Regions from separate parts of the Solibacillus sp. FSL W7-1436 genome, predicted to be linked through region 2. Evidence: riboswitches for the same ligand, from Rfam matches in the RefSeq annotation. Region 2 holds a riboswitch; each other region holds the start of a gene.
The links. Region 2 has a riboswitch for cobalamin ahead of MKX73_RS14480 (energy-coupling factor ABC transporter permease). Riboswitches for the same ligand answer to the same signal wherever they lie in the genome.
Positions count from the first base shown of each region.

Region 1 (10,812 bases), 310 kb from region 2:
ATTGTACTTCATATGCTTCATCACTATTTTGGACAATCCATTGATGTAACTCACCCAACAATTTACGATATAAATTTACCTCATCATATTGTGAAGGCAATTCATCCAGCACTTCATTTGATACAACTATTATTGTAGCACCTTGCTTCCGCCAAGTTAGCAATTGCTTTTGCAGCGATTCGATACAATTATCGATAAATTCGCTATTTTCATTTTTTTGTTCATATGTATACAGTACATTCGAAAGCCATGTTGTCACACATTCAAAAAGCACAACTGCCTCGTTGGAAAGCTGTCCAATCGCTACCGGAACTTTGACTTGCATTTCCACTGTGTTCCAGTTGATGTTCTGAGTTTCACGGTCCTGCTGATGGCGGATTATCCGTTTTTTCATTTCATCATCAAAGGATACGCCTGTCGCGACATAGTAGAGCGTCTTTTTCTCACCTAATTGCCTTGCATATTTCTCTGCAAAAGCACTTTTACCGCTGCGTACACCACCGGTTATAAAAATCAATGGTATCCCTCCTTAAACATTGTAAAAAGAACATGCCTAAACTAAGGCATGCCCTTCTATTCTATACTTATTTAAACAGTTCCGGATATACTGATTGTGCCATAATTTCAACTGCTTCACCAATACGCGGTCCAGGACGGGACATAATATCTCCATCGACTAAATAAACTGCCTGTTCTGTGACTGCCTGTATTTTATCCCAGCCTGTCCGTCCTAGAATCTCATCAATTGCATTTTCCATATATGTTGCTGGCGTAATAATAATTTCTGGATTACGAGTGATGACATCTTCTTCCGTTACACTAATCCAGCTCGACTGATCAGCAAAAATATTTTCAACATTCGCATGGTTCATTATTTCCTGCTGGAACGTGCTGCTACCGGTAGTCCAAAGAGCCGGAGCTGGTGACACTTCATAATATGCTTTTTTCTTCGTATCAAGTGTCGCTGTTTTTTCCTGTACTGTATCAATTTGTTCCTTAATGTCGGCTACAACTTCTTCCCCTTTATGTTCGACACCCATTACTTCCGACAGCTGGATAATATCCGAATACACATCATCAAATGTCTCCGCAGAAGCAATTACAAACACTTTAAGACCTGCATCCTCCAATTGGGTAATTTGTGCTTCCTCCCCGATTGTATACGCTACAACTACATCCGGATCTAATTCCAGAATTCGCTCTGCATTGATGACTGTAGAAGTCGACACTCGTTCAATTTTTTGTGCTGCTTCCGGATATGTATCATATTCTGTTGCGCCGATAATTTGTTCTCCGACACCCAGCTCAAACAAAATCTCTGTATTGCTTGGTTGCAGAGAAATAATTGTTTCCGGTACTTCATCGAATGTCACTTCAACACCACGGTCATCTATAACCGTGTAGGGTACTCCATTATTTTTCGATTCAGCATGCTCTTCTTTTTCTGCTTTGCCACCTGTTTTTTCCTCATCTGATCCACATGCTGCCAGTAATAATGTTGCTGCTAAAGCAACGACCCATTTATTATTAAATTTCATTTGTTGTAACTCCTTTTTTCTTTTTCGATGGATAGGATTTTGAGATAAATGGAATTTCCTCTTGTTGATGCTGCTGATTCATATAGACCGCCATGACAAAAAATACATTAGCAAGCAGCCCGAGAAAATCAAACAGAATTTCATCCACTTCTCTTTCCTCGCTCACTTTATGTAATGCCCTGTAAGACTTTTTCGCCTCACTGCGGCAAATATGCAGTCTTGCTGCACTTTCGATTCCTTGTGGCAGTACAAACTGCTGAATCGCTTCTCCAACTTCACTTACATAAAAATCGTATCGGTCGCTTAGCCATTGCAAATCCTCAGATGTAATGGCCAATTTGCCGCGGACCGAACCATTTGCATGATAGGCTAGCGGTTGAATCCTCCTTAAATCTTTCAACACAAGCTGACCGGATTCATCATCGACTAACGTTGGAAAGACCGAACCGATACGGGTTGTTAAAGAATCGGTACGGATTTCGTAGTCGACACAGCTTGATTTTTCCCGCATGAACGGATAGCAGGAAAAACGGATATCCTTTTTCATAAAATTCTCCTCACTTCATGTAATGCCTCACCGAAATTACCGGGTGTACGAAAAAAAGCCACCCATAGAAAATGGATGGCTTCAAAAATCAAACAATAATGCATAATAATGCTTATTCAATCAGTGACTGCCGTACATTCTCTTTAATTCCGAAGAGGGATGTTACGATAAGAAAAAGATTGGTCTCCTGGCTCTGCGTTTCACTTTACTCATAAGTACCTTCCCGCTATTTTAGCAGTGGTATTACACTTATTTTCATCTACGCTTACAGTTACGGATATAGCTTCGGATTTGCACCGAATTCCCATTTATGCATCATGCATCTTTTTCCTGCAAATTTATTCAATTTGTCTTAATCACTTTAGCATAATAAAAAAATTATGCAAATATATATTTTCAGTTTACTATAAACATTCCGGACATTTGCCGTAAATCTCAAACTTATGGGCTTCAACAGCATAGCCCGGCAGTTTTTCACCGAGCATTTCCATCGGGCAAACAGACAGTTCCTTTACATTTCCGCAATCACGGCAAATAAAGTGGTGGTGATGGTGATCCGACTCACAATGCATACGGAAATTACGCTCACCGTTCAATTCTGTCTCTTCTAAAATATCAAGCTCCACAAAAGTAGCCAAGTTACGGTAAATTGTATCAAAACTCATTCCGGGGAAATCTTTTTTCAATACTGATAACAGATCACGGGCAGTCAAATATTTGTCTGTAGCTGCAAACATATCCAAAATCAACTCTCGTTTATCCGTCTTTTTATAGCCATTGTCCTTTAATATTTCCCACGCGCGCTCTGCATTCACAGTACTTCTTCCCCTTCCGTCTTAATTGAAAATTTCAATACAAGTTTTTTAATCAGAATTACAAGCAGCAAGATCAAAATCGATGTGACAACAATTGTTCCGCCCGGTGCCAAGTTCAGGTAAAAGGCAGAAATGAGTCCGATCACTACCGCAAGCTCTCCAAATACAATCGCTAAAATGATCGCTTCTTTAAATCCGCGAGCCAAACGCATCGCTGCAGCTACCGGTAATGTCATTAAGCTTGAAACAAGCAGAATGCCGACAATCCGCATACTTGCTGCGATTACGAGTGCAACAACAATCATAAATAATAGATGAATCCATTTCGCGGGCAGACCGCTCGCCTTCGCATATTCTTCGTCGAATGACAATACGAAAAGCTCCTTGAAAAACAGGATTAAAAATAATACGACTACGACCGCAATTGCCAGTACAACATATAGATCCTGGCGTGATACAGCAGATACCGAGCCGAATAAATAGCTCATCAGATCCGTACTAAATCCGCTTGCAAGTGAAATAAAAATCGCACTCACACCGATCCCGCCGGACATAATGATCGGAATCGCAAGCTCTTCATAATGTTTATACAGTCTGCGTAATCGTTCAATTAAAATCGAACCGCTCACTGATGCGATAATCCCTAAATAAATCGGGTTCAGCAATGCCAGCGCTGCAAATGATTGACTCAAGTACAGACTCCCGGCAATCCCCGCCAGTGTGACATGCGACAGTGCATCCGCAATGAGCGATAAACGTCTTACTACGATAAATACACCTAGTAGTGGTGCAATTATGCCAATAACAAGCCCTGAAAAAAAGGCGTTTTGTAAAAATTCATAGTTTAATATAGCTTCAATCATAACGGCCTGCTCCTCTTAATGTATCTTTCGAACAGAGTGGCCGTTCCAGCTAGCAATCTGTTCTTCCGAAATCGTATCAAAATCATTTTTGTATCCGTGGAAATGGATGGACTGATTTAAGCATGCGACATGACTGACACGATCCGAAACCGTATCCACATCATGTGTCACTAAAATCATTGTCATATTGTGATGCTTATTCAAATGTGCGAGCATATCATAGAATGCCTGCACATTTTCGCGGTCAATGCCGACTGTCGGTTCATCCAAAATAAGGAGCTTTGGATCGGCCACTAAAGCACGTGCGATGAACACACGCTGCTGCTGCCCGCCTGAAAGCTGTCCAATATTCCGTTTCAGAAATTTCTCCATGCCGACATCTTTTAGAGCACCTTTCACTAAAAAGTCCGCATCTTTTGGATAGCGTTTAAAGAGCCCGACCTTTTGCGATAAACCGCTTTTCACGACTTCTTCGACCGTGGCAGGAAACCCCGAGTTAAAGGCATTGGATTTTTGCGAAACATAGCCGATCCATTCGCGGTGTTTAAAATGGTTTGCCTGTTGGCCAAATAATTTGATTTCCCCAGACACGGGCTTCAACAGGCCTAAAATTAATTTCAAAAGTGTCGATTTACCGGAACCGTTTTGTCCGATCAATGCCAAAAAGTCGCCTTCATTGACACGCAGCGAAATATTTTTCAATGCTTGTGTGTATTCATATTGAAAGGAGACATCCTTCAATTCAATCAATGGTTTTTTCATTTCGTTCGCTTCTTTCTAATTCAAAATCATTACGATTTACATCATGTTAGTATAATGCAGTTTTTTGTTCATGTAAAGGGAATAAGCTTGAAAGGATGAAGACAATTCAGGTACTGCAATGGTTTGAGAACTTAAAAGGAATGAATGACAGCGAGTTAAAGGATTTTGCAAAACAGCAGGGGCTGGAACTGAGCCTCGAAGAAGTTCAGAAGCTGCAGAAAATTTTGAGGCATGCCAATATCAGCTGGGCTCTTACCGGCATTCCTAAAGAAGTGCAAAAAAAAGTGCATAAGCTGCTTGGGGATAAACGCTACAAAAAATTGATGAAACTCGTCGGAATGTAGTTCAAGATCGTTTCTGTAAAAAAAATCAGCCGTAACCCGGCTGATTTTTTGTTTTATTCTTATTGTTTATTTTCCATTACTTTCAATGTTTTATCCAGCATTCCTACAAACTGACCGCGTGTAACAGCGCCGTTCGGATTAAATTGACCGTTACTTCCCCCCACAATATTAAGGTCGGCAAGTGCAGCAATATAATCATGCGCCCAGTAGGTACGCGGAACGTCTGGGAAATTTTTTTGGCCGCCGGGAGTAAAGTTTGATGCCAGCACCAAAATTTTTGCCATTTGACCGCGCGTCAATGTTTCATTCGGTCGAAATAGACCATCTGAACCGTGAATTACCCCAGCTTGTTGCAACTTGGAAATAGCCTCCTGGTTTGGATGATTTGATGTTACATCCTTAAACTCAACAGGTGCCAGAGCCGGTTTCAAGTCATACACCTTCACTAAAATACTCGCCACATGTTTGCGCTGCATCGGAGCATTCGGACGGAATGTACCGTCGGGATAACCGGATATAATTCCTCTTGCCACAAAATCGGCAATTGTATCTTTGGCCCAGTGGTTTTCTGTATCCGAAAATGAGCGATTGGATGGAACAGGCTTTTCCGTTACAGGTTGTTCCCCATTTGGAATCTCTTGTTTCTCATCAACCGGTACATCAATATCCCCTTCATAAACGACAGGCTCTTTCCCCTTCCACGTTACATATAAAATTCCAGGCTCGGAATTGACCTTATCCCAATTTGACCAAATCTCCTTGAAATTTTTATCCACATACACATTATCCAACTTTTCCATCACATTATAGTATTTCATTTCATAAATTCTTCTCGTTGCCGTATAAGATAATACTTTCGTAGAAGATCCTTGTAATATAATCGCCTGCAGCGGATTCTCTGCGATCACATTAAATGGCAGGTTTTTCACTTCGCCCGGTACTTTTAAGACGGTCAGCTTATTTTCTATAAATGCCCCATCGCCAATTGACTGAAGACCGGCCGGCAGAGCGACATCCTCCAATACATTATAGGTGAATGCAAAATCCCCAATCGATTCGACCGATGACGGTAAAATTAATCTGCGTAATTTGTTATAAGCAAAAGCCTCTGCTCCAATTGAATCCAACTGTTTCGGTAATGTCAGGGATGAAATCTCGTTCCCGCGAAATGCGCCTGCCGCAATATCTTTTACATTGCTGCCGACTGTTACGTCCGTCAGACTATTGTTTTCAAATGCATACTTGCCGATTGATGCAACAGTAGATGGAATGGTTACAGCCTTTAATCTGTTCCCCTGAAAAGCAGCTTTCCCGATACTTTTCAGTTTTGCCGGCAATTTTAAATTCTTTCCTTTATTCGTAATGAAGTTATCCTTAAATGCATAATCTCCAATTACTTCTAAATCACGCGGTAATGTAAAATCCCGATTATTATTGTCGTAATATACTCCTGACAGGGCATGGTCCCCAATAACACGAATCGTTTCCGGCAGCACTACTTCTTTAAAAAATTGTGGTGAATAGCCTGTATCATGACCTAGTACGCTGCTCTCATGGGCAAATGCATAATCGCCGATCTCTGTCACAGGGAATCCGCCTATTTGACTTGGTACAGTTATTTTCGTTTGGGCTTTTTTAAATGCATGTCCCGTTATTCGAATTTCTGTTTTTCCATTACGCGAAAACTTTTCGTAAAGAAAGTTCCCTGATTTTTTACTTTCAGATTTTTCAAATGAAGGCGGTACTGAATAGGTTTTAATTGGATTGCCCTTCACGATATTGCCGCCTATTTTTTTCACAGACTTCGGAACAGCAATTGTTGTCAGATCATTGCTGGCGAATGCCATGTACCCGATCTCCTCCAGTCCTTCCGGCAGGGAAATTTTCTCAATCATATGGTTAGCAAGTGCTCGATCGCCTATCCGCTTAAGTGTTTTCGGTAATTTTATATCAGTAATGAAGAGATCTTTATAGCCCGGCAGATCCCATTCGGAATATGTCCCATCGGAAGCATAATCTGATCGATCCATATAAAGTGCTTGATCGACTAACTCAACAACGGGCAGCCCTTCAATTTTTTCAGGAATAACAATGCTGTTTTTATGTGTCGTCAATCCCGTAATATGTACCTCTTGTTTACCATTTTCAAGTGTAACAATTTTATATGTGACATCGCCAAAAGACTTTTGTTCTGATGCTTGAACCGAATTTGTCGTAATCATCAGAACGAACAGTGTGATCATTAATGTAAATAGTGCTTTTTTCAACGTGTATCGCTCCTTTTCTTTTGTTTAGCAACGTACAGACGGAAAAAGTAAGGAAAAGTTTCAAAAAAAAAAAGCAACAAATAAATTGTTGCTTCCTTCATACATGTGTATTCATTTAAAATATTATACTTTCCCTGCCAGCTCCACATTTTTAACACATACCTCGAGTGCGAGTTCAATGGCGGCTGTCAAATCGCGCATAGACCAGCCGGGAATTCGGCCGTGCTCGATCGCCAGCTCGAATGATGCAGGAATATGGATGAAACCTGCAGCACGGATTGCTTCATTCTTTGCAGCATAGTATAAGCCTTCATACATAATATTATTGCATAAATACGTACCTGCCGAATTCGATATTGCTGTCGGATAACCTGCTGAATTCAAGCGGTTGACAATTTTCCGGATCGGCAATGTCGACAAATATGCCACATCCCCGTCCTCTTTAATCGGTGCATCTTCAAATGCATTTCCCGCATTGTCCTTTTCCCCGTCTTTTACATTCAATGCAACGCGTTCCGGAGAAATTTTCGTGATTCCTGCCGCCAATCCTAATGAAACGATCATCGTCGGCTTTACTTCTTCAACCAGTGCCATAAACTGTTCCGGTGCTTTTGCAAAATCCACAGATAATACATGGCCGACAATTTCGAACTGACCGACTGATTTTCCGTTTAAGGCCTGCACGATTTCCATTGTAGGGTTGATCGGATTTGCTAAAAACGGTTCAAATCCTGTTAATAATAATTTCTCCATCTGTTTTGCCCCTCTATAAGTTTTTTACAAGTGCTGCCATTGCACGGTCGATATATACTGTCCCACTCGATTTATTTTCCAGTAAAATCGAGAAAATATATTGCTTACCGCTTTGGCCTTTCATATATCCTGATAACGTATATACATTTGGGATATAGCCCGTTTTTGCAAAAATTCTATTATGCAGCGCACTGTTTGTTAAACGGCTTTTTAATGTTCCGCCGACCATTCGCTCTTTATTGCCGGCGACTGGCAACGAATCAAAAAATGTATCGAAATACGGTTCTTTTTGTACTTTGAATAAAAGCTGTGAAAGACCGTTCGATGTGACACGGTTTGAATTGGACAGCCCCGATCCATCTGCAAAACGCCAGTTTGTAACAGGAATATTGAGTGATGCACTGTATTTCTTCAGTAATGTGACACCTTTATTTGTACTGCCTTCGCCAAGTTCCTCTTTACCCATCGCTTTTACAAGAATATCGGCAATACTGTTATTGCTCAGCTTCATGAATGCTGGGAAAATGGCTGCCAATGTACGTGATTCATTTGTATAGAGCAATGTTGCCTTATTCGGAACTTTGCCTAATTCCACTTTCGAACTCTTCACAAATTTAAGACCAGTCCCTTGCAGCGTCTGTTTAATCGCCTGCATTGTATTTTTCGACGGGTCCTGCAATGTTACCCATTCCTTCTTGCTGCTCCCTTGTGGAAGATTCCCGGAAATAACGATGCGGTTCGTGTTGTAGGCACGCTTGATCGCTATCGTATTACGACTTCCTTTTTTCACTGTTTTGGCCTGATTGGATATGACCATACCGCTTAAATTCGGCTCGATCGAATAGCTCGGTTTGGCCCCGACTTTACCTGGCTTGGCTGTAATAATGACCGTACTTGCATCAAAGTCATTGTTTTGTGACATTGTGATTGCAGAAGTACGTGCCCCGAAGTAATACGTCTCATCGGACTTTAGAACACCCGGTGGTAATGTACTGCCGGAAAATGCAGTATCGTCCCCGATCAAGTGACCGTTGATCGTGCGTATCCCATTACGCTTCAATACTTTGGCAAATTCCAAAAAGTCGTCTTTTTTCAACGTCGGATCGCCGCTGCCCTTTATGTACACATTTCCATTCAACGTATCGTTGACAATAATACCGTCGATATATAAATCCGTTTTAAAACGGTAGTCCTCACCTAAAATCGACAAAGCGGCAGCACCAGACACTAATTTCATATTCGAAGCCGGTCGCATCAGCTTGTCCCCGTTTTGCGAATAGACGATTTTTCCGCTTTCCGCGTCACGTATCGTCACCGCGGCATTACTTTTCCCTAAATGTGTTGTTATTGCACCATTGACCGATGCGAAACTTTGAATAGGCAACGTAAAGAATAGTGCAAATAAAATGACGAGCTGGAATATTTTCTTCACCAACAGATTCCTCCTTTTGAATATTGCTAATTTACAGTTAACTTTATTATAACAAATTATGTCATAAAAAACGCAAAAAAACATACTTTGCATCAAATTTATGCCAAGTATGTTTTCTTCTTATTATTATTCGCGTAATGCATCAATTAATGCTGGCTGGAATTCACTATTGCGAAGCATCGCAATTTCGTGTAAATACGGCGCTTTTTTGTTTTTTGCATCCGGGCCGACAAATGGTGTTTCCAATATTTTCGGTAAATGCATTAACTGTGGATGATGGACAATATAGTGCATCGCCTCAAAACCGATTTCGCCAAAACCGATATTTTCATGTCGGTCTTTACCAGCACCACACACATTTTTCGAATCATTGATATGCAGTACTTTTAAACGGTCCAACCCGATAATTTTGTCGAATTCATTTAACACACCGTCAAAGTCATTCACAACATCGTAGCCGGCATCATGAATATGGCAAGTGTCCATACAAATTGACAGGCGTTCATTGTTTGTCACGCCATCGATAATACGTGCCAATTCTTCAAATGTACGACCGATTTCAGTACCTTTGCCTGCCATTGTTTCAAGTGCAATCTGTACAGGGTAGTCCTGTGTCAGCACTTCATTTAGTCCTTCTACAATCCGTTCAATACCCGCATCAACGCCTGCACCGACATGGGCACCGGGGTGCAGCACGATCTGTGTAGCTTCCAATGCAGCGGTACGTTTAATCTCTTCCTGCAAAAAGTTTACGCCAAGCTCAAAAGTTTCCGGCTTTGTCGTATTCCCTAAATTAATAATGTAAGGTGCATGAACAACAATATTGGAAAGGCCGTTCTCTTTCATATGGAGCAGGCCCTTCATAATATTTAAATCTTCAATCGGTTTTCTGCGCGTATTTTGGGGTGCACCTGTATAGATCATAAAAGTATTGGCACCATAGCTTAATGCTTCTTCACTGGCACCTAGCAGCATTTTCTTTCCGCTCATTGAAACATGTGAACCTAATAACATTTTACTTTCCTCCATTTAACGAACAAACAGGCTGCGTAGAAATATCTTCTATGCAGCCCTTTGCAAAATTATCTATTATTGCGGCGCGCTTTAATTCGGCGTTCGCGTTTTTTCACTTTTTCCATTTCCCATTTCATATTACGTTTATAGCCTGGTTTAACTTTCTTCGGCTTACGTACTAGGGCTTTGGCTTTTGCGTCGATTTCATCTTCTTTACGCTCACCTTTACGGTTTGCACGCTGGTGACGGTCTTTTAAATCTGACCATTCGCCATTTTTAATATCTTTTTGTACAAATGGAATGCCCATTTTTTCGATGCGTACAACTGCATCTTCATCTTCCGGCTGGTACAGTGTAATCGCTGTTCCTTTTGAACCGGCACGTGCTGTACGGCCAACACGGTGAATGAAGAACTCCAGATCTTCCGGAATTTCGTAGTTGATGACATGCGAAATCCCTTGAATATCAATACCACGC
Region 1 is NZ_JBBOWV010000001.1:2,635,123-2,645,934, reverse strand. It holds gene MKX73_RS12930 (bifunctional adenosylcobinamide kinase/adenosylcobinamide-phosphate guanylyltransferase) at 1-517, opposite strand, end outside; gene MKX73_RS12925 (ABC transporter substrate-binding protein) at 585-1,538, opposite strand; gene MKX73_RS12920 (hypothetical protein) at 1,528-2,085, opposite strand; cobalamin riboswitch at 2,246-2,427, opposite strand; gene MKX73_RS12915 (Fur family transcriptional regulator) at 2,490-2,900, opposite strand; gene MKX73_RS12910 (metal ABC transporter permease) at 2,897-3,763, opposite strand; gene MKX73_RS12905 (metal ABC transporter ATP-binding protein) at 3,779-4,525, opposite strand; gene MKX73_RS12900 (isopropylmalate synthase) at 4,621-4,869, shown strand; gene MKX73_RS12895 (leucine-rich repeat protein) at 4,929-7,136, opposite strand; gene MKX73_RS12890 (pyroglutamyl-peptidase I) at 7,260-7,889, opposite strand; gene dacB (D-alanyl-D-alanine carboxypeptidase/D-alanyl-D-alanine endopeptidase) at 7,903-9,321, opposite strand; gene MKX73_RS12880 (deoxyribonuclease IV) at 9,448-10,335, opposite strand; gene MKX73_RS12875 (DEAD/DEAH box helicase) at 10,404-10,812, opposite strand, start outside.
Region 1: another riboswitch for cobalamin. It lies ahead of MKX73_RS12920 (hypothetical protein); the one in region 2 lies ahead of MKX73_RS14480 (energy-coupling factor ABC transporter permease).

Region 2 (10,812 bases):
GGAAGAAGAAATCGGTCTGCCGAAAAATTATTTTGACTTAGTGTATTCCATTTATGCGATTGGCTGGTCAAGTGATCTTCCGGCAACGTTTAAGTTAATTCACAGCTACTTAAAAGAAGGCGGCGAGTTCATTTTCAGCTGGGAACACCCTTTCTATTATCAAATTAAATGCCGTGACCATCAGTTTATTTTAACGGATTCCTACCAGCGTGAAGGTTATATTGAAACAACGTCATTTAAAGGGGAAGATGCGCCAATGCAAATACCGAAATATAAAATGACGACATTTATAAACGCACTTTTAAAAGTAGACTTTGAACTTGTAGAAATTATTGAAAGTGATATTCCGGTACATTCAAAAGGTGAAGAAATTCCGTATTCCGAAAAGTATTATTCTCTTCATAAAGCAAGTCACTTTCCAACGACCTTTATCGTGAAGGCTCGAAAACGTATTTTATAGGAGGCAAGAAAAATGATCCGAAAGTTAACAAATGAGGACCTTGAAATTACAATGACACTTGTAAATAAAAAGCCGGCGGAAAATTTATTTATCATCGGTGATATTGAGGCATATGGGATGGAATCTGATATCCAGGATTTATGGGGGCAATTTGAAGGTAATCAGCTAAAAGCGATATTACTGCGCTATGATCAGAACTATATCCCGTATAGTGAAGGGAATTATGATGTCGAAGGGTTGCAAAAATAATCAACGAAAACCGAGGTCGGATCGAAATATCGGGACTACAGCATTTAGTCGCTCCATTAAAAAAATGGATTGACCGCGGTATTCGACGGGACAGTGAAACGTATTATGCAAAATGTACAAAATTGACGGTTCCGACTGCTGAATTGGATTTTTCAAATGTGACGTATTTACAGCCAGGTGAGTACGCAGAAAATATTGAAATGCTCCAATCGATTCCCGAATTTTCAACGGGTACATTTAGTGTTGAAGGAAGAGAGCGCGCGGAAAAATTTAAAACAGGGCGTACTTATATTATTCGTGATGAACAAGGTGTGATGGTCTCTTCAGCATCAACAACAGCGGAAAATTCTCAGTCTGCAATGATTGTAGGCGTCGGTACGAGACCAGGTTACGGGAAAAAGGGATATGCGACACATTGCATGTTAAAACTTTGCCAAGACCTGCTCGATGAAGGAAAATCAATTTGCCTGTTCTATGATAATCCGGCTGCCGGACGCATTTATAAACGGATTGGATTTGAGGATATCGGTTTTTGGACTATGGTTCGTTATGAAGAGGGGAAATAAGGGGGAGACAAATTGTGAGAACATTATTAGCAGAACAACCGATTCAAATAAACGCCTATGATATCGATGCAATGGGCATTGTAAGTAATATTGTATATGTAAGATGGTTTGAGGATTTACGGATGGCTTTTTTAAATGAGCATTACTCATTGGCGGAAATGATGGCAGTGCAAATCTCCCCGATCTTGATGAAAACAGAGATTGAATATAAAGCCCCTTTAACAATTTTCGATAAACCGGTCGGACGTTGCTGGATGGTAAAAATCGGGCAATCAAGTTGGGAAATGGAGCTCGAAATTACAACGGAAAAGCATATCCATTGCATCGGAAAACAATCAGGATGCTTTTTCAATTTAGAAAAGAAAAGAATTGCGAAAATTCCTGATCCATTAAAGAAGCTTTTTGAAATGGAGCAATAAATATGATGAAAGAACAATTGGAAGGAATTGTAAAAAAGTCGATTAATCTGGATTTAATTGATTTTAACGAATTAATCCAGTTCATGCTAAAAAATATTGGAAATCCGGATGGCTATTTACGTGACAACTTAATTTATCGGGGATTTTGCGAATTAATTCTGAATGAGCAATTTACTGAAGAACAATTAATTACCATATTAAAAACATGTTTGGATGACGCGCATCTTTATTTAAATATTACAGACAATGATCCTTCTGATGATTTATTTACGAGATCGTTTTCGGCACTTGTTATCACCCTTATTTTAGAGAAAGATCGTGAAAATAGAAGTTTGCCTGAAGAACTCATTGTTGAGGCTATTCACCGGAGTATTCAATATTTATTACTTGAGAAGGATTACCGGGGATTCGACAATACGAAGGGCTGGGCTCATGCGGTTGCACATGGAAGTGACTTATTAGCAGAAGCGATTAGACATCCATTAATGATGGATTCCCAATTAGTATACAGAGCATTACAAAGTTTAAAAAGCTGCCTTCATACTGAATACGCTTTAATCGATGAGGAAGATGAACGCATGTTACCGGTCATTGATGCATTACTGGAAAAGGGACTGACGGATGAGCAACTATTAACGTGGTTAAAAGAATTGCATTACATAGAAGTAGAAGATTGGCATAAGAAATACCGTTCTGAGTGGAATGTGAAGCAATTTGAGAAAGCATTATTAAGACATTTATTAAGATCAACCAAATGTACACAAACAGCCAAATGGATTGTTTTGAAAGACCAATTGTAGTTTAGCAAGGAGCTGAAAAATTGAAACGCATTTCTTTAGTGATACTGCCATTCGTTTTATACATAACAGGCTTACTCGCGTATTATTTCGGTAAGATTAACGGTTATCAATTTATTATTTTTATTATAGTCGGCTTAGGTATTTCAATTTTCGGTTTTTTTCTTTACCGGAATGACAAGAAGTTGAAAGCTGCTTTTTTAGCGATATTTTATATACTGGCTTTATTAACTATATTTGAAAGCCGTCTGATTGATTATGAAAAATATACTTATTTTCTTATTTCATATAATGAGCCTTTTGAAATTGTGGAAGGTTCAGGTATCAATGTATTGGCAGTAGAAGTTATTGAAACACCATATATAACAGATTTGGGCTACTTAATTCATACTGTGGAATTTTCAACGAATAAAGAAGTTTTGGATGCGGAAATTGTCACGAATAAAACCCGGTACCGTTCAAAAAATGAAGAATTACTAAGTTATGTACGTCCCGCCGAGAAACATTTTGAGACGATGAAGGAAAATGTCATTACCTATTTATCGAAGAGCTCTTCTGCCATAAATCGATTTTTAGAAAGAGAAGATATAGAAGGTGATAGCGCAGGACTTGCCACTGTGTTAAGCGCCCTTATTGAAAAAGGTGAAGTCAACAATAAAGTTCCGATTGCCGTAACAGGAGCGATTGATAGCAAAGGAAATGTGAAGGAAATAGGTTCGATAAAAGCAAAGACTTTGATTGCCGAACAAAGCGGTTTCTCTCATATTTTTCTACCTGTGGAAAATGAAGAAGAAGCGAAGAAAGTAAAAAAAGTTGAGCAGCTTAATATTAACATTATTGCGGTGGCATCTATTGATAATGCTGTAAAGGAAATCATGAGAATTAATAACGACTAACCGGTGCTCGCATGTGCTGAAAAGTCGGATTGCGTTTTTTTAATTTACTTGGGGGATACGGGAAGATTTTAAGATTTAGCGGAAAGCGTTGTAGGTATATGATCTGAACCCATTGTTGCTTTGCTCTTTTTTAAAATTAAAGCTGTGAATAGAGGGCAAGATTATTAGTCATTTACATAAAGTGAACTGTCATGATAATGCCGGTATTAAATCATGCCTCTACCATTTAATAAGCGAGTGTCTTCCCTGATAGAATATTAGCATTTGAATAATATGGATAATAGCGTTAATACTGTAAGTTCTATTCGAAATATTAAAGTATAAATCATAAATAATTTCCTACACTTAAATTAGTACTAGTGAAAAGGATGTGATTATTTTGGGAGAAACAAAATTCGCTGAACTAAATGATGAGCAGCTCAAAGAAATAAAACAGCTAGAGGAAAAATTTAATATAACTTTAATTGCTTATGATAGCTCTGCATTAGAAAGTCAAAATTCACATAATTAGATTATGGTTCTTTAGTGTTTAGGAAAAATATTTCTAAACACTTTTTTAGTGCATAATAGGAAAGAAATACTTTATAAAATTCCACCTTATTTTGCAATGGGGCTGAATAAATTATTTATGTGGAAATTTGAATCAATAAGTACATTTATTCTAATAGCAAAGTAAATATTCACAGGTTGTTAACATTTAATATTATTATTGAATTGAAGTTAGGATAGAATGATTGATAGAAGCGACACGCCTTTATATAATTTAGACGGTAATAAAATATTAAATTTTTAATAGGGAGGATAAGTTTTAATGAAAAAATTCATAACGGCCATAACAGCTATTTTATTTACATTTAGTCTAAGTACATATGCATTTGCCCATTCACATATTGGTGAAACAACTCCTGCAGATAGTGAAGTAGTAACAGAAGCTTTGACAGAGGTAGTGCTAAATTTTGAAGATGCTATTGAACAAGGTAGTCTTATGAAGATTTATGCTTCAAATGGTGATTTAATTGAAATATCGGAAATTGTAGTTGGCGAGAAACAATTGATCGGTACGCTTGCTAATCCACTCCCGAATGATGAATACAAGGTTGATTGGGCGATTATCAGTTCAGATGGCCACCCTTTAACAGGTAATTATACTTTTACAGTGAATATTGATGAAGTACCTGTAGACGAAGAGGAATCGTCTCAGACAGATGAAACTGAAGTTGTAGAAGAAACAGTGTCAAATGAAGAACAAGTAGGTTCCCAAGAAACAATTCAAGAAAAAGAAACGAAAGAATCATCTTCTATGAATTGGGCTGTTGTTGGATTTATTGCGCTCATTTTAATCGTAGTAGTCGCAGTATTATCTCGTAGAAAAAAATAAAGGAAAGTCGTAGTTTATTTGGATGAATAAACTACGACTTTTTTTGTACTGAAATAATTTAGACTCAGTTTCTTAACTTCAGCTTTATTTATTGTGAATGAAATTTGTTTATATACTGAGTTTTGGGTTCCGATTGAAAAGATTACCCAGTCTTATTGAAAATTAATGGTATATTGAAAAAGCTGGCTCCGGTTACTCACCGACGTCAGCTTGTTTTATCTTAATTACAATTTCGTCATTTTTAAATTATCATTTTCAATATTTGTTATAAATTGTATAAAGCAAGTTTCTGGATCATCGTCGAAGTTATCCTCTAATAGAAGCATGTTTTCCTGTGGTTCAGCCGATTGCTTTAAATCATTATTCATCTAAAACCTCCTCAATAGTAAGAATTTTTTTTAAAAGACTCATCAATTCTTTCATAGAGCGGGGGAGTGTTGTCTGTACTTGAATAAGTCCTTCTCTCAACATATTTTCATAGCATTGAACGAGCCAAGGCTTTTCAATATGTGCAGTTTCCAGCAGTTTTGTATCCATAAAAAGTGCATCTCTGTGCCCCGAATACAAAATCTGTCCTTTATGAAATACGATAAAGTATTCGGCCCATTCATAGATTAAATTGACTTGGTGTGTCGAATACAAAAACGTGCGCTCTTCATTTTGTAGTTCATTTAAATATTTTGTGAGTTGATTAGAAAAATAGAAATCTAAACTACTTGTAGGCTCGTCTAAAATATAAATGTTAGGATCCATTGCATAAACACCAGCGATCGTTACACGTTTTTTTTGCCCACCGCTTAAGAAGTGAATCGGACGTTCAGTTAGATCATACAGTTCCGTTAATTCAATCGCGTTTGACACATGACGCTCAATCTTTTCATATGGCCATTTTAAGTTAATGGGACCATATAAAATGTCTTGTTTTACCGTAGATGCAAATAACTGATTATCTGCTTCTTGAAAAATAAAGCCGACTTGCTCACGCAGGTGGATTAGTTGTTTTTTTCTATAATTTAAAGGCTCATTTAAAAAGCGAATCTCACCACTAGTAGGCTTTTCAAGTCCAATAAGTAATTTAAAAAAGGTTGATTTACCCGAACCGTTTTCACCTAGTATCGCGACTTTTTTCCCCTTTGGAATCGATAATGAAATGTCTTTTAATGCTTCGGTACCATCGCTGTATCGAAAAGATACATGATCAAAAGTAAAATAGCTTTCTATCATAATAAACTCCTTATAGTACAAGTATGGCGAAACTCATCAAAGTAAAAATCAGTGCCATGCCTGTAAATTTTAAGTCCCAGGTTTTTGTCGTTGTGAAATGCTGTGGGAGAATAAATTGCTCAATATTCCGTGCAACCATTGCATCTGACAAGGCTTGATAGCGGAAAAAAATTGTCCGAAATAGTGCACTAATCAGTAGGCTTAATGATTGAAAACTTTTTTTATATGAACGATAGCCTAAACGAGCATGCTGTGCAGTATAAAGCTGCATAACAGTCTGCAAAAATAAAAAAATAAAGCGATACATCAGTTCGATTAATTCGATCACAATAGTAGGCACTTTTAATCGTGCAAGTACCGGACTGATTTCAAATATTGGTGTAGTTAAAATTAAGAAATACAAGCAGCTTGTTGCACTGACGGCAGTACAAAAGATAGTGATGGCCCGTAGTATATCGCTCGGTAAAATAAAGAACTGCAACGTAAAAAGTGAACTTTGCCATAATGCCGCAGCTGGAATCGGCTGTGTAAAAGTGATGGATAAGACAATGGCGAGCATACCTGCTAAAACAAAGCCGATTGGTGCAAATAGTAATGTAATATATATTTTCATTGGGATTTTTGCGTAAAATATAATGACACCGCTCATGAAGAGCAGTGTCCAAATGGAAAAACTGTTATTTCGTAAAAATGTGACAAGTAATAAAGTAATTAAGCCAAACGTCATTTTTTGGCTGGCTGCAACCTTTAATAATGCATTATGACTGGCAATAAAATCAATGTTTAGCATGGTCTTTTGTATGTTTCCCGCGCATGTAGCCAATAAAGTAACCGATAATTAACGCACCTATCACACCTTGTAGAACAAATAATAGACTTTCGATTTCTCCGCTTGGTGGCTCCCAAATAGCGCTAAACCAAGGTTCATAATCTGTTGCGATCTCGGTAATGGCTACTTCTGCCTCCCCATCGGCACCGCCAAATTCTGCATCCTGTAAAAATAGTAATGGTAATATTGCTAAAACAATCACACCTGTGAGTAAAAGTAAATTTTTCTTAAACATGTTAGCTCTCCTTTGCCTTTAAAATCCGTAGTTGAACTAATTCTCTCATATTATATTTTTGCAGGAAGTTCATAATCATAACCGTTAATAACCCTTCACTAATTGCGAGCGGAATTTGTGTTAGTGCAAAGATGCCCGCAAATTTCTGGAATGATCCTAAAATACCGCCTGCTTCAGAAGGGAAGGCTAATGCCAACTGAACAGATGTCATTACATATGTACCTAAATCACCAAGCATTGCCGCTAAAAATACAGCTACACTAAAGGATAACCCCCATTTTGTCGCGAGTTTGAAAACACCAACAGCAATAAAAGGACCCACAATGGCCATTGAGAAAATATTCGCACCTAATGTTGTAAGTCCACCATGTGCAAGTAGAACGGATTGGAATAATAGGACGATTGAACCTAAGACGCTCATCACAAACGGTCCGAATAAAATTGAACCTAAACCAACACCTGTGGGATGAGAACAGCTGCCTGTAACCGATGGAATTTTTAAAGCAGACAATACGAATGTAAAAGCACCTGAAAGCGCGAGTAGTAGCTTGCTTTCCGGATTTTCTTTTACGACTAGACGAATTACTTGTAGGCCCTTTACCAGGAACGGTAAACATAGAGCAAACCAGAATAGTGCCCATCCGATTGGTAAAAATCCTTCCATAATGTGCATGGCGTATGCTTGTTTCGGTATAAATAACAGAACGATACCGAAGTAAGCAAGTTTTGGTAATAATTGTTTCATGTTTTTTACTCCTTTTTCTTTTTGATGAAAAAAGTGCACAAAAAAATACACTTTTCAGAGTAAAAGTGCATTACAAAAAACAAGCGTCAAGCGCTTATTTTCACGCACCTATCCTCGTAGGTCTGAATCAGTCATTTTTGGCAGGTATCCTGACTCCTCTTCAATGTATTACAAGCCTTCCCACAAAAAATGCAGTGGCGTGTTATGCAATACTCCGAGTTACAGTTGCGGGACAGTACCGGAATCGCACCGGTTTCCCTATTAAGCTTAAAAAGCACCAAAAATCATTCAATTGTCACCATGTTGGAAATATTATCACTTGTTTTTTGGATTGTCACGATATTTTTTTGAATACTTCGTCTATTCGGTTTTGGATGTAAACATTGTAGATAAATTAATTCTCGCTTGTGTGTGGATATTTCTGGAATATTGTATAATCCTTTTGAATGGTTCAACGTATAAAGAATTACTAGATGGGGGAACAAGAGACTATTCCTATCAACTGAAAAATTGCTAATTGAGATAGTGTAATTGGATAAAAAATGAATAATTAATAATCGACAAACTTTGATTAGTTAACTAGTAAATTTATGTACGAACCACTTAATTCACAAATTATAACCGCTTCATTTATGCTGAAAAAGATTAATGAGGTAATAATTACCCTATCATTTTTTATTTGACTATGTTATTTTTAATTTTATAATAATTTAATAATTTGCAATTTGAATAAGTGCTTACAGATTTTTGTAAGGTAAAAGGGAAATTAGTGAAAGACTAATGCAGCCCCCGCTACTGTAATAGCTGATGAAATCACAATGAATCACTGTCGTAATGATGGGAAGATGTGAAAGTAAAAGGAAGCTTAAGCCAGGAAACCTGCTTATTCGAACGATACTTACTTTTCGGAGGGAGAAGTATAGGCGAAACAAGTAATTGTTTTTGTGTTTTTCTATACTTTCTTAAGTATTAATTTCACATGCCCGTACCTCTTTCTGACGAGAGGTACGGGCATTTTTTATTTTTTAAATGGAGGGTGTTAACATGCAAAAAGGAAAAATCTTTGTTGTAGGGTTTGGTCCTGGAGATCGGGAGCATATAACAAAACGCGCAGTCGATGCTCTACAGCAAAGTGACCATATTATGGGCTATAAGACGTATGTGGAACTGATCGAGCATTTAGTGACGGCGAAAACCATTGTCAGTACAGGAATGACAGAGGAAGTATCACGTGCCCAGGAAGCTGTAAAACAGGCTGAAGCCGGTCATATAGTTGCTGTTATTTCCAGTGGGGATGCGGGTGTATACGGAATGGCAGGGCTCGTATACGAAGTATTAATCGAAAAGGGCTGGACTGCAAAAGAAGGCATTGAAGTGGAAGTAGTTCCGGGAATATCTGCGATTAACTCCTGTGCAAGTTTACTAGGCGCTCCTGTTATGCATGATTCTTGCACAATTAGTTTAAGTGACCACTTAACACCGTGGACGGTCATCGAAAAACGGATTGAGGCAGCTGCAATGGCAGACTTTGTCGTTGCGTTCTACAATCCGAAATCCGGCAGACGCACAAGACAAATTGTTGAAGCACAGCGTATTTTGCTGAAGTATCGTTCTCCTGATACACCTGTTGGACTAGTAAAAGCTGCTTACCGGGATACACAGGATATTGTGTTAACAACATTGGCAGAGATGCTGGAACATGATATCGGAATGCTGACAACGGTCGTCGTGGGGAACTCTTCAACATTTTACTATGACAATAAAATCATTACACCGCGCGGCTATCAGCGAAAATATACATTAGGTGATGAAAAACAGCTGTTAAAACCGCACCAGCGATTGAAAAAAGAAGCGGAACCATGGGCATTGGATCAGGAAACGGGTGAATCGAAGACCGGGTATGAAAAAATTGTAGCAATCGAGAAAAAAACAGTTGAACCAGCAGCGGATATTAAAGCAAATGCATTACAGCTGGCAAATGAAGCACTAACGCTCGTACATAAAGAAACATCTGCTGTAAAAGTTGAAGAAAACCCTTTTTTAGTGCAGCAACAGGTGGAATCCATCTTTGAGTTTGCTGTATCACCGGGTGTTGCCAATAAAATGATTACACCCCATCAAATGATTACATTGGCAGAGGTTGTCGGAGAAAGAGGTACGATGGAGTATACGCCTGACCACCGTCTTGTACTGAAGGTACCGACCGATTCGCCTGAAAAACTGGTCAAAACAGTGGAACAAACAGGTTTACTCGTTCAACCGGTCGGTGACGTAGTAATCGTCAAGGCGTGTGATTTCTGTTACGGGGAAAAAGCGGAATCCATTCCATATGCCGAACAGATCATGGAAACGCTCGGTGGCATTAAAATGCCGAAAGAGCTGCACGTCGGTTTTAATGGATGTGGTATGGCATGTTATCGCGCGGTTTTTGATGATATCGGTATTGTATACCGCAAGAAAAAGTTCGATTTGTTTATCGGTTCCAAGCCAGTAGGACGAACAGCTCATGCCGCACAACCTGTTTTAGAAGGAATCGATCCGGAAAAACTGATTCCTTTACTAACAGACATTGTTGCGGACTATAAAGAACATGCGCATCCGAATGAACGTTTCTTCAAATATTTCAAACGTGTGAAGAAAATACTGAATTTCAATTATGTCGACATGTCATGCAAAATTAAAGTGGAAGAAGCCCCTTGTGGAGATTAGGTGAACTGATGATTTTATTTCTAGCAGGAACAAGTGATGCAAGAGAGCTGGCGGTTCAGTTAATGAAAGCTGGCTATGATTTGGTAGCGACTGTTGTTACGGATTCTGCTGCTGCAAGTCTACAGGAAGCGAAAGTTCCGTATCATGTCGGCCGTTTAAATGAGCAGCAAATGAAGGAACTGATCGAAGAACGACACGTAACAACGGTTGTGGATGCAAGTCATCCGTATGCAGAAGAGGCTTCAAAAACAGCGATGGCTGCTGCAGATTTAACGGGTATTCCCTATATCCGATATGAACGTCCT
Region 2 is NZ_JBBOWV010000001.1:2,947,319-2,958,130, forward strand. It holds gene MKX73_RS14420 (class I SAM-dependent methyltransferase) at 1-460, shown strand, start outside; gene MKX73_RS14425 (hypothetical protein) at 473-709, shown strand; gene MKX73_RS14430 (GNAT family N-acetyltransferase) at 832-1,275, shown strand; gene MKX73_RS14435 (acyl-CoA thioesterase) at 1,290-1,694, shown strand; gene MKX73_RS14440 (DUF2785 domain-containing protein) at 1,697-2,494, shown strand; gene MKX73_RS14445 (S16 family serine protease) at 2,515-3,387, shown strand; gene MKX73_RS14450 (hypothetical protein) at 3,767-3,898, shown strand; gene MKX73_RS14455 (copper resistance CopC family protein) at 4,199-4,765, shown strand; gene MKX73_RS14460 (hypothetical protein) at 4,990-5,133, opposite strand; gene MKX73_RS14465 (energy-coupling factor ABC transporter ATP-binding protein) at 5,126-5,989, opposite strand; gene cbiQ (cobalt ECF transporter T component CbiQ) at 6,000-6,779, opposite strand; gene MKX73_RS14475 (energy-coupling factor ABC transporter substrate-binding protein) at 6,766-7,053, opposite strand; gene MKX73_RS14480 (energy-coupling factor ABC transporter permease) at 7,055-7,798, opposite strand; cobalamin riboswitch at 7,921-8,095, opposite strand; cobalamin riboswitch at 8,513-8,699, shown strand; gene cobJ (precorrin-3B C(17)-methyltransferase) at 8,843-10,507, shown strand; gene cobK (precorrin-6A reductase) at 10,516-10,812, shown strand, end outside.

Region 3 (10,812 bases), 990 kb from region 2:
TTCTATTTTCCGCAGCCAGTTAAGCGACAGTTTTTCTGCGAGCAGCTGGAAGCACCCTACTAAAACGATTGTAAATGAGATGGGAATGACCAAATCCAATATCAAATGTTCATACCGTAAGAACTTCATGCTCAGTCGGTAATCGATAATATGGTAGTTATCAATCAATACCGCCGTCGCACTCAGGAACACGGCTATCCCCATCCATCGTTTTGAAATATCCATCCACAATTCTTTAAAATAATATCCGATTGCAAAATAGACGATTGCCATCAGCGCAACATCGACGTTCCAAATCATTGGAATCGATTGTGCTGCTTCAGATGGCTTACCGCTGATGACTTGCATAGCGATGATGCTCTCAAAATGTGCGATAACATAAAAGAGTCCTAGAATTATAAATTGTTTCATCCGATTGAAGTAGGTCGTCAACCACATGAATAATAAATATGTGAAGAATAAGGTTGTCACGAACCAGAAAACACCATATGCTCCGCGAATAAAACGTCCTCCGATGGCAAGTGTCCATAAGTCATTAAGATACCATGTTAAATCCCAATTACCTGAAAACATCTCCATTCCATAACGGACGAATGTAATACTCGCCAGGAAAAATAGGTAAGGGAAGATTAATTGCATGAAACGCTTGTAAACCATCAGCTTTATATCCTTTTTATCTAAAATCGGTTTAAAGAACAAACCGCTTAATATGAAAAATGCAGGCATATGAAACCAGTAAATATATTTAGCAAGTGGAAATTCAAGCTCTCCTGGATAATGCCCGATGACGACAAGGATCATTAAGAAGCCTTTCGTAATATCCACCCACGTTATCCGTTTTTTCATCAATAAACACCTCTAAAAAAAATATGCTGCTATTATATACCCTTTATTAATATTAAAAGTGGAATGTAACAGTAAAGATATGTAATTGTTATATAAACGGGAAATGGCGGATATAAAGGATGCTTGTGGCGTTTGACATCATAAATTTTATAAAATGTAAATTTCAGGAAATATAATAAGGAAGGTGTGTTAAAAGTTAATTCGACTTTTAACACACCTTTTTAATATCGCTGTTTAATTTGATTATAATGGCAGATTTGAATATTTGACTGATGTTTTGCATTTAATAAGGCAACATTTGAAAAGCGGTAAAGCTCTCTGACAGTCTGTCCATTTTGCGGATATGAGCAGATGCCAATCGCAAGAGTCAGTTGATGGGAAGGATAGTTTTCAAAAGTAAGCTGCTGCACAGATTTATTAATTGAATAGGCTAGAGTAATCGCTTCTGCAGGTGCCATCTCGGGGAGCACGACATAAAACTCATCACTATCAATTCGTCCAATATGAGCATTTTCCGGCAGCTGGTTTTCCAGCAGTTGTGAAATTTGTACGAGCACCTCATCACCTGCTCTATAGTGATACAGATAATTTAATTCGCGAAACTGACGAATATCGATATGAAGCAATTCAAATGGTATTTTCGCATTCACATAAGACAATAACTTTTGCTCAATCGCTATATTATTCGGCAGCTGTGTAAGCAAATCCGTTTTCCTTAGTGCATAGATTTGTTTAATTTGTTTATTTTTATGTTCAAGCTGCATTAAAATTTTTCGAACCGCGAAAAAAGTGAGAACCGAAACGATAAAATAAAGAATTAAATAAGGCAGTCCGTTTACTGCAAACCGGTCAAATATAATAAGAATGATTAGATGTTCGATAGTTATAATGAAAAAATAAACCGGGATATTTTGATACGTAATCGGTCGTTTATAAGCTATAAAGGCTGCAATTAATGTCACGATTAAAGTATTCAGCATTATTACGAACGACAATATGGTTGTGTACAATAAAGCAAAACGGCTAATTACAATGATAAAGCCTGTAATTGACATTGAAACAGGGCCTCCAAGTAAACCGCTGAAAAGCACAAAAATAATCCGATTGTTTATCAGCATTCCATTAGCATAGGGAGTAGCCAGTGCAGTTAATATAAATGCGGCACATCCGAATGTCACCCCGACGATAATGGACTTATATTTATGGATGAAAGGATTATCTTCATATTGAATAAAGGGCCAGAAAATTAAAATCGTAAAGCAAAACAGAATTGAAAAGTTGATTGTCAGCTCAAAAAACATGGCATCACCCACCTTGGTAATATATCATTACCCGTTATTTTAAATTATTTATATGGAAATAAGAAGATAGTTTTATTTTTGCCTGCTGTTTTGCTATTACTAAATTTTCAAGTAGCTCCAAAGATGTTTGTCCATTATCAGGATAGGAACTAATTCCTACCGATACAGAAATATGTAAAGATAGATCTGAGGATACTTTGAACGGCTGTTGGGAGATCATATTTATTAGATTATTGGCCTCTACAATTGCAACGGCAGGAGGTACATCCTTTAAAACAAGAAGAAACTCCTCACCGCCCAATCGGCTGACATAAGCACCATTTTTACTGGCATATTCCATCAGGTGTTGGGCAAGTTGTTTAATAACAAGATCGCCTGTCGAAAAACCATACTGCAAATTCAGCATTTTAAAATCCCGAATGTCCACGAGCAATAAATTGAAAGGGGATTTCTTTTTAATCAGGTATTTAATATGCTTTTCGTTTTCTTTGTTGTTTGGCAACTGTGTCAAAAAATCGATTTTTTTCAAATGGGTTGTCTGTTTTACTGTATCGTTGGCAAGTTTTATTTGACGGATAACAATGTAAATGAAATAAAATGAAAAAATCGTAAAGATGCCGTAAATCAATAAATATTCAAAGCTTTTAGAATTGAAACAAAGCCCAAGGAATAATGCGATGAATGTTTCAATAAAGCAAACCCAGAAAAATATAAATATATTTTTGGTAGTCATTTTATATTTCCTTGTGACAAAGAACAATGTCACAACAAGTACAAGAAAATTAATATTCAGGATCATCGGTAACAATGCCAAATATGGCAGGAAAAACAGTCCGGTTCCTATAATAAGACCACTGATCAGAATTGCAAACGGCCCGCCTAATAGACCACTGTATAACACCGGAATATACTGAATGTTCATCATAAAATTATTCGTAAGGTGCACGGCCGAAAATGACAATATAAGTCCTGTTATACCGAATTTTACTCCAATCATATAAGGAAGCGACCGATTGATGAACGGTGTTTGTTTAAAGTGGTTGATAAATGGCCAATAAATTAAAAGTGTAAACGTAAATAATATACAGAAGTAAGATAATATTTCAATTAACATAATAAGCTCCTTTATACTTTAATCATTACAGTTCTGAACGAAAATTACTATAAAAATAGTGGAATTAAATAAAAACCGTTCAAATCAAGTTGAATGAAGGAGTAAGCGCAAAGTTAAGTTCGTTGTTGCTTAAAGAGAGGTACTTATCCTATAATAAAAAGGTTATAGAAATATATGTATAGGAGCTGACTGCTATGGCGAACGAGAGCGGGAAAACAGTCAAAATCAAACTAGTTTCCTCGATCATTCCAACCGGGGGCGAGCTTGAAAAATATGAAATGTGGCTTGAAGGCAATTGTGTAGAAAAAGGAAACAATCATTATTTGCGCTATGAGGAAGTTCAGGAGGATCTGAAAATTCAGACGACGATCAAACTCAATGAAGCGAATTCGTTTATTATGCGAAAAGGCGGAGTGAACATGCGATTGCCTTTAAATCCGGACTTACGCGAAAATGGTCATTATGAAAGTCCATTCGGCTCATTACCTCTTGTTACCGATACACACCAGTTAGCCATTGAAGTAGTACAAAGCGAAAAAGTGTCAGGGCAATTTAAAACGCATTATGACCTTATCATAGGTGGCAATTCAGTTGGCCATTACAAATTAGACATTGAATTTACGGAGGTATAACTATGAACGCAGTAGAACAATTACAGCAATCGATTAAAGCAGCATTAAAAGCGGCAATCGATCAAGCCGGCCTAGTAGAAGCGGGCACGGAAATCAACATCCATTTAGAAACACCTAAAGATAAAGCAAACGGTGACTTTGCAACAAATATCGCAATGCAATTAACTAAACTGGCGAAGAAGCCGCCACGTGCAATTGCAGAAACAATTTTAGAGCATTTAACAACTGAAGGCACAGACATCGAGAAGGTTGAAATTGCAGGACCAGGTTTCATGAATATTACTGTACGTAAAGACTTCTTGGCGAGTGTTGTTACAGCAGCATTTGAACAAGGCGAAAACTATGGTCGTTCAACTGCAGGCGCAGGAGAAAAAGTACAGGTCGAGTTCGTTTCAGCTAACCCGACTGGCGACTTGCATTTAGGCCATGCGCGCGGTGCATCTGTAGGGGATTCATTATGTAATGTATTGGATTTTGCCGGTTTTGACGTATCACGCGAATATTATATTAATGATGCCGGCAACCAAATTAATAACTTGGCGTATTCTTTGGAAGCCCGTTATAAGCAAGCATTAGGAATGGACGCGGAAATGCCGGAAGACGGTTACCACGGTCCTGATATTATCGGAATTGCCGGTAAACTTGCTGAAGAATTCGGTGCAACAATTTTGGACAAGTCGGATGAAGAACGCTTTAAATTTTTCCGTGAGCACGGCTTGAAACTGGAATTGGCTAAACTGCAAAATGACCTTAAAAATTTCCGTGTTGAATTTGATGTTTGGTATTCAGAAACATCTTTATACGAAAACGGTAAAATCGATGTAGCATTAGACAAATTAAAAGCAAATGGCCATGTATTTGATGAAGAAGGCGCGACTTGGTTCCGTTCAACAACATTCGGTGATGACAAAGACCGCGTATTAATCAAAAACGATGGTTCATACACATATTTAACGCCGGATATTGCTTACCACGAAGATAAATTACGTCGCGGCTTTGATAAGCTGATCAATATTTGGGGTGCTGACCACCACGGCTATATTCCACGTATGAAAGCGGCGATCGAAGCACTTGGATATGACCGCGGTACACTGGAAGTAGATATTATCCAAATGGTTCAGCTTTACAAAAACGGCGAGAAATTCAAGATGAGTAAACGTACTGGTAATGCTGTAACGATGCGTGAATTAGTAGAAGAAGTAGGTTTGGATGCTGTACGTTATTTCTTCGTTAAAACAGCAGGGGATTCACATATGGATTTCGATTTGGACTTAGCGGTATCACAATCGAACGAAAACCCGGTATATTACGCACAGTATGCACATGCTCGTATTTCATCAATTTTACGTGCAGCAAACGAGCAAGGTTTCGAAGCATCATTGGAAAACCTGAACTTGCTAGTAGCAGAAAAAGAAGAAGATGTGCTTAAAAAAGTAGGGGCATTCCCGCAAATCGTGGCAGATGCAGCGAAACACCGCACACCACACCGTATCGCAAACTATATTCAAGACTTGGCAGCTGCATTCCATAGTTTCTACAATGCAGAAAAAGTATTGAATCCAGATAACAAAGAGCTGACAGAAGCTCGTTTAGCATTGATCACAGCAGTAAAAACTACATTAGCGAATGCACTGAAACTAATCGGTGTAAGCGCACCTGAAAAAATGTAATTCAATAATTCAAGGCACTCTATTTCCATATAAGGAAATAGGGTGTTTTTTCTTTGAATGAAAAAGACACAAAACGTATTGAATCCCTATAAAGGAACTAGGGATATCTATTGACTTGTAATTTTCCGAAACGTACTATTAAAGTTGACTTCTATATACAGGACAATAAATATGAGGTGGTGCTTTTCATGAGCAAGGAATTATTTATTCAAACCGACGAGCAGCAGCAATGGCTGAAAAAGCTCGAAACAATATCAGAGAGCGTGAAAGAACACGCTCGGCAAACAGATGAACAAGCGACATTTCCATTTGAAAATTTCCGGAAGCTGAGAGAAATCGGCTATACAAAAATAACATTGCCAAAGGAATATGGCGGAGATGGCTTCACAGTATATGATGCGCTGCTGCTGCAGGAAACATTGGCCAGCTATTGCGGAAGCACGGGGCTGGCTGTATCATGGACAATTCAAAATGTAGGCGAGATTTTCGAAAATCGTTACTGGGATGAACAAAAGCTCGACTGGTTTGGCAAAGAAATTGCAAATGGTGCTACGGTTAATCGGGCGGTAAGCGAGTTTGCGATGGGAAGCCCGGTGCGTGGCGGACGTCCGGGGACTTTGGCAAAACGTGATGGTGATGACTATATAATTAATGGACGTAAAAACTATACGAGCGGTGCACCGGACCTCGATTATTTTTTAGTATCGGCATGGATTGAAGATGAGGCCCAGTTAGGATTTTTCCTCGTTCCGAAAACGACAGATGGGGTAAAAGTCGAAAACACTTGGGATGTTGCGTCAATGCGCGGTACGGGAAGCGATGATTTAGTGCTTGATAATGTCCGTGTTAATAATACAAACTTAGTGGAGATCCCGAACTATTCAACCGGCTTTAAACTGAATGGCTGGCTGCTGCTCATCCCGGCAACTTATTTAGGGATTGCCCAGGCTGCACGCGATTACGCCGTTGACTTTGCGAATAGTCATTCCCCGAACAGTATTCAAGGAACAATTGCCCAGTTGCCGAACGTGCAAACACTGATCGGAGAAATGGATTTGGCGTTAACGAAGGCACGCTTTACAATTTACGGTGTTGCAGGGCTTTATAATGATCCGATTAAAAAGGCGACATTAGTTAATGAAATCAATATTGCAAAACATGTCGTGACAAACACAGCAATCGAGGTTGTAGATAATGCGATGCGTTTAGTTGGGGCAAAAAGCCTGCAAAGATCAAACCCGCTTCAACGCTATTACCGTGATGTACGTGCAGGTCTGCACAATCCTCCAATGGATGACATTACAATTAAACGTTTAGCTGAAACGGCAATTGAAAAAAACTTGAAAGAAAAAGAATAATTCGTTCTTTTATCCATGATTAACACAAATCAAGTTGAATTAACTGAAATTTAAGCATACTTTTTTCTGAATATCCGCTATAATAGAGCTATTAACTTTATATGGACGATAAAGGTTCTTACTCGATGGATTGAGTAAGGAGTAAAAGGGAAATCGGTTCAAATCCGATGCGGTCCCGCCACTGTAATTGCTAGTTGAAAGCAACATGCCACTGAAAAAATTTCGGGAAGGCGCTCTTCAACGTTATGCATAAGCCAGGAGACCTGCCTTTATAATGCCCTAAATTAAACCTACGAGGATAGGATGTGGCGGATAAATTCTTTTTTCTTTGAATTTTATTTGCATACGTAAAGTTTCCTTCATTTTAGTAGGGAAGCTTTTTTTGTTCTATAGTCATTTATTAGGGGTTCAACAATTTCATACAGCTTACTATATAGGATACAAAGATATAGGAGCATTCTTTGACTAAACAGGAGTTGATTGGAATGAAGGGCGGCAGACTCCAGCGGGAACAGCGCGAGGGAGAGACTACAGGCTCGAGCCGCGCCCGCGGAAAGCGTCCGCCCGTAATGGAAATCAACGGATAATAGAGACATGTATGAAACAATTTGATATTCCCCTGACAGTTAATATAGAACCTTTCTAATTCTCAAATTTAAGGAGGAAATTTATTTTGAAAAAATGGCAACTGCTTTCTTCCGCAGCATTACTTACAGTAACATTAACTGCATGTAATTCGGAAAAAGCAACGGATAATCAAACAGCAAATGAAAGCAAAGAGGTAACTGAAACAGCACAATTCCCGGTTACATTAAAAGATGCCTTGGACAAAGAAATTACGCTTGAAAAAGCGCCAGAGCGCATCATTACACTTGCTCCATCGAACACGGAAATTTTATTCGGCATAGGATTAAACGATGAAATCATCGCTGTGAACGACAATGATACATATCCTGAAGAAGCATTAACAAAGGAATCGGTTGGCGGCATGGAGTTCAATCTGGAACAAATCATCGGCCTGCAACCCGATTTAGTTTTAGCACATGAATCCGGAATGTACAGCTTCAATGAACAGGCAATTGCACAGTTGGAATCAGTAGGCATTCCCGTATTTGTTGTAAAAGATGCGAAAACATTTGAAGAAACATATGAAACGATCGAACAAATCGGGCAGCTGACAGATAAAGAGCAACAAGCAAAAGAAATGGTGGCCTCAATCAAAGAAGGAATTGAAGAAATTGAAGTGAAAGTAGCCGACCTGGAAGAAAAGTCGGTGTTCATCGTTGTTGGAACAGATCCGGATCTTTATGCAGCAGGAGAAGAAACATTCATCAGTGAAATGCTGGACGTGTTAAATGCAGAAAATGCTGTTCCTGAACTAGGCTGGCCGATGTACAGCTCAGAGCAATTTGTAAACAGTAATCCGAATGTTATTTTAGTAACGTATGAAAGCGACATGGCGGCAATCGAGAAAAACGATGCATATGCCGAAATGGATGCAGTGAAAAACGGCAATGTGAAATTAATAGACGGCGATACGACAAGTCGACAAGGTCCTCGTATAGTTGATGGTATTGAATCAATAGGTGCAGCGATTTATCCAGAGGTATTTAATGAATAGAAAATATTCAATCGCCTATGTACTATCGATTGGATTACTTTTAAGCAGTATATGGATCGGCATTTCATTCGGATCAGTAGATATTCCTTTCTCAACTTTATGGGATAAAACGACTGATCCGGTTGCATACAGTATTTTGTGGAAAATCCGAATGCCCCGTGTCATTTTAGCTGCATTAATCGGGGCATCCTTGGCGATAGCCGGAGCAGCATTTCAGGGGTTACTTAAAAACCCTTTGGCTGATCCGTATACGCTGGGTATTTCATCAGGAGCCTCGGTAGGTGCGGTCATGACAATCTTTTTAGGAATTTCAATACCGGTGCTCGGTGTCTTCACATTGCCTGTATTCAGTATGGCCGGAGCTGCATGTACGATGATTATCGTCCTGACATTTGCCCGACTTGTTGACCGCTCGATGAAAATGGAGACACTGATTTTGACGGGGATTATTTTCAGCTCATTTTTAGGGTCCTGCATCTCCTTAATGGTCGCACTTACTGGTGAACAGCTAAGAGAAATTATCGGCTGGCTCCTTGGAAGTGTGTCGATGCGAGGTTGGCCATATGTCCAGATGGTGCTGCCATTTATGGTGATCGGTACGGCAATTATTTGGCTCACTCGCCGTGAACTGAATGCGATGATTTATGGGGAAGAGCGCGCCAAGTATTTAGGTGTAAATGTAGAGCGCAGCAAGTATATGATTTTGGCGGGCGGTTCCATTTTAACAGGAGCAGCTGTTGCAGCATCGGGTACAATCGGGTTTGTAGGGTTAGTTGTTCCGCATATGATTCGCCTGCTGATCGGAGCAGATCATCGACATTTATTGACATTGTCGTTCTTGAACGGGGCAAGCCTGCTCGTCATTTGTGACTTAGTATCGCGTACAATTATTGCCCCTATTGAACTGCCGATTGGTGTTATTACTTCCTTTATTGGCGCGCCTGTCTTTGCCTATATTTTCTTCAAGCAACGTAGAAAGGTTGTTGCATAATGTTAAAAGTAAATAATTTATCAGGTGGTTATGGCGGGAAAACGATAATAAAAAATATGACGTTTCACGTGGAAAAAGGTAGAATACTAGGGATTCTTGGTCCGAACGGCAGCGGGAAATCGACATTACTGAAAATGATCAGTGGTGTGCTGAAGCCTGAAACAGGTGAAATTTTCATCGAAGCAAAACCGCTTAAAAGTTATGATAACAAGCAATTGGCGAAAAAGATGGCCGTTCTGCCTCAATTAAATGCAAGTGCATTTACGAACAGTGTATATGATGCGGTTTCGTTAGGTCGTTACCCACATCAAAGCGGCTTCTTTTCTTCCTGGACCGAAGAAGATGAAAAGACTGTTCAGCGGGCAATGGAAAGTACGGGTGTGTCACACTATAAAAATCAGTACTTGGAGTTTTTATCGGGAGGCGAGCAGCAACGGGTATTTATTGCCCAGGCACTTGCACAAAATTCAGAACTGCTTCTATTGGATGAACCGACAAACCATTTGGATATCGCCCATCAAAAGCAGATTCTGGATATGATCCGGATGCAAGTTGAGGTACAGGGACTGACAGTTGTCTCGATTTTCCATGATATTAACTTGGCATCCCTTTACTGTGATGAGCTCCTACTGTTGGAAAGTGGTAAAGTACGGGCGTTCGGTGAGCCTCATGAAGTTGTGTTGCAAGAACAGATTGCCGATGTGTATCAGGCTAGAATTGCGACATATCCTCACCCGGAACTGCCTAAACCGCAAATTACAATGCTGCCAACGAACGAAATGGTACGAAAAGCTGCGACAATCCGGATGGACCAGTTTCAAATAACGGAAGACTATATCGAATATCAGGCTCAGGCACCGCTCAAAGTAATTTCTTCTGCTGTGCATAATGCCGGCATAGGCTGGTATGACACATTGCTCAATCGTTCCATTGCGCCAGAATACGATATTTATAATGTGAAGGAGGAAACGGAGCAATTTTTAATAGAGCGTAAGTTTTCTCCAACAAATACAGTAGTTATGCTGACGGCAGTCGAAACAAGCTGCGCAGTAATTCGGCGTTTCTCGAAAAATAATACAGAAATTCTTGTCATGGTAACAGCAGGGGTAGGAAACAGTGTCGACGTTACCAAAACATATTTGCGGGAAGATGAGCCACATGTTGGTACGATTAATACATGGGTCATCATTAATGGGAAACTGACAGATGAAGCATTTATTCAGGCGATGATTACGGCTACAGAAGCAAAAACGAAAGCAATGGCAGATCAGCAAATAAA
Region 3 is NZ_JBBOWV010000001.1:1,953,370-1,964,181, forward strand. It holds gene MKX73_RS09795 (acyltransferase family protein) at 1-849, opposite strand, end outside; gene MKX73_RS09800 (GGDEF domain-containing protein) at 1,068-2,147, opposite strand; gene MKX73_RS09805 (GGDEF domain-containing protein) at 2,182-3,261, opposite strand; gene MKX73_RS09810 (DUF1934 domain-containing protein) at 3,456-3,893, shown strand; gene argS (arginine--tRNA ligase) at 3,896-5,563, shown strand; gene MKX73_RS09820 (acyl-CoA dehydrogenase family protein) at 5,752-6,921, shown strand; cobalamin riboswitch at 7,017-7,206, shown strand; gene MKX73_RS09825 (ABC transporter substrate-binding protein) at 7,595-8,542, shown strand; gene MKX73_RS09830 (FecCD family ABC transporter permease) at 8,535-9,533, shown strand; gene MKX73_RS09835 (adenosylcobinamide amidohydrolase) at 9,533-10,812, shown strand, end outside.
Region 3: another riboswitch for cobalamin. It lies ahead of MKX73_RS09825 (ABC transporter substrate-binding protein); the one in region 2 lies ahead of MKX73_RS14480 (energy-coupling factor ABC transporter permease).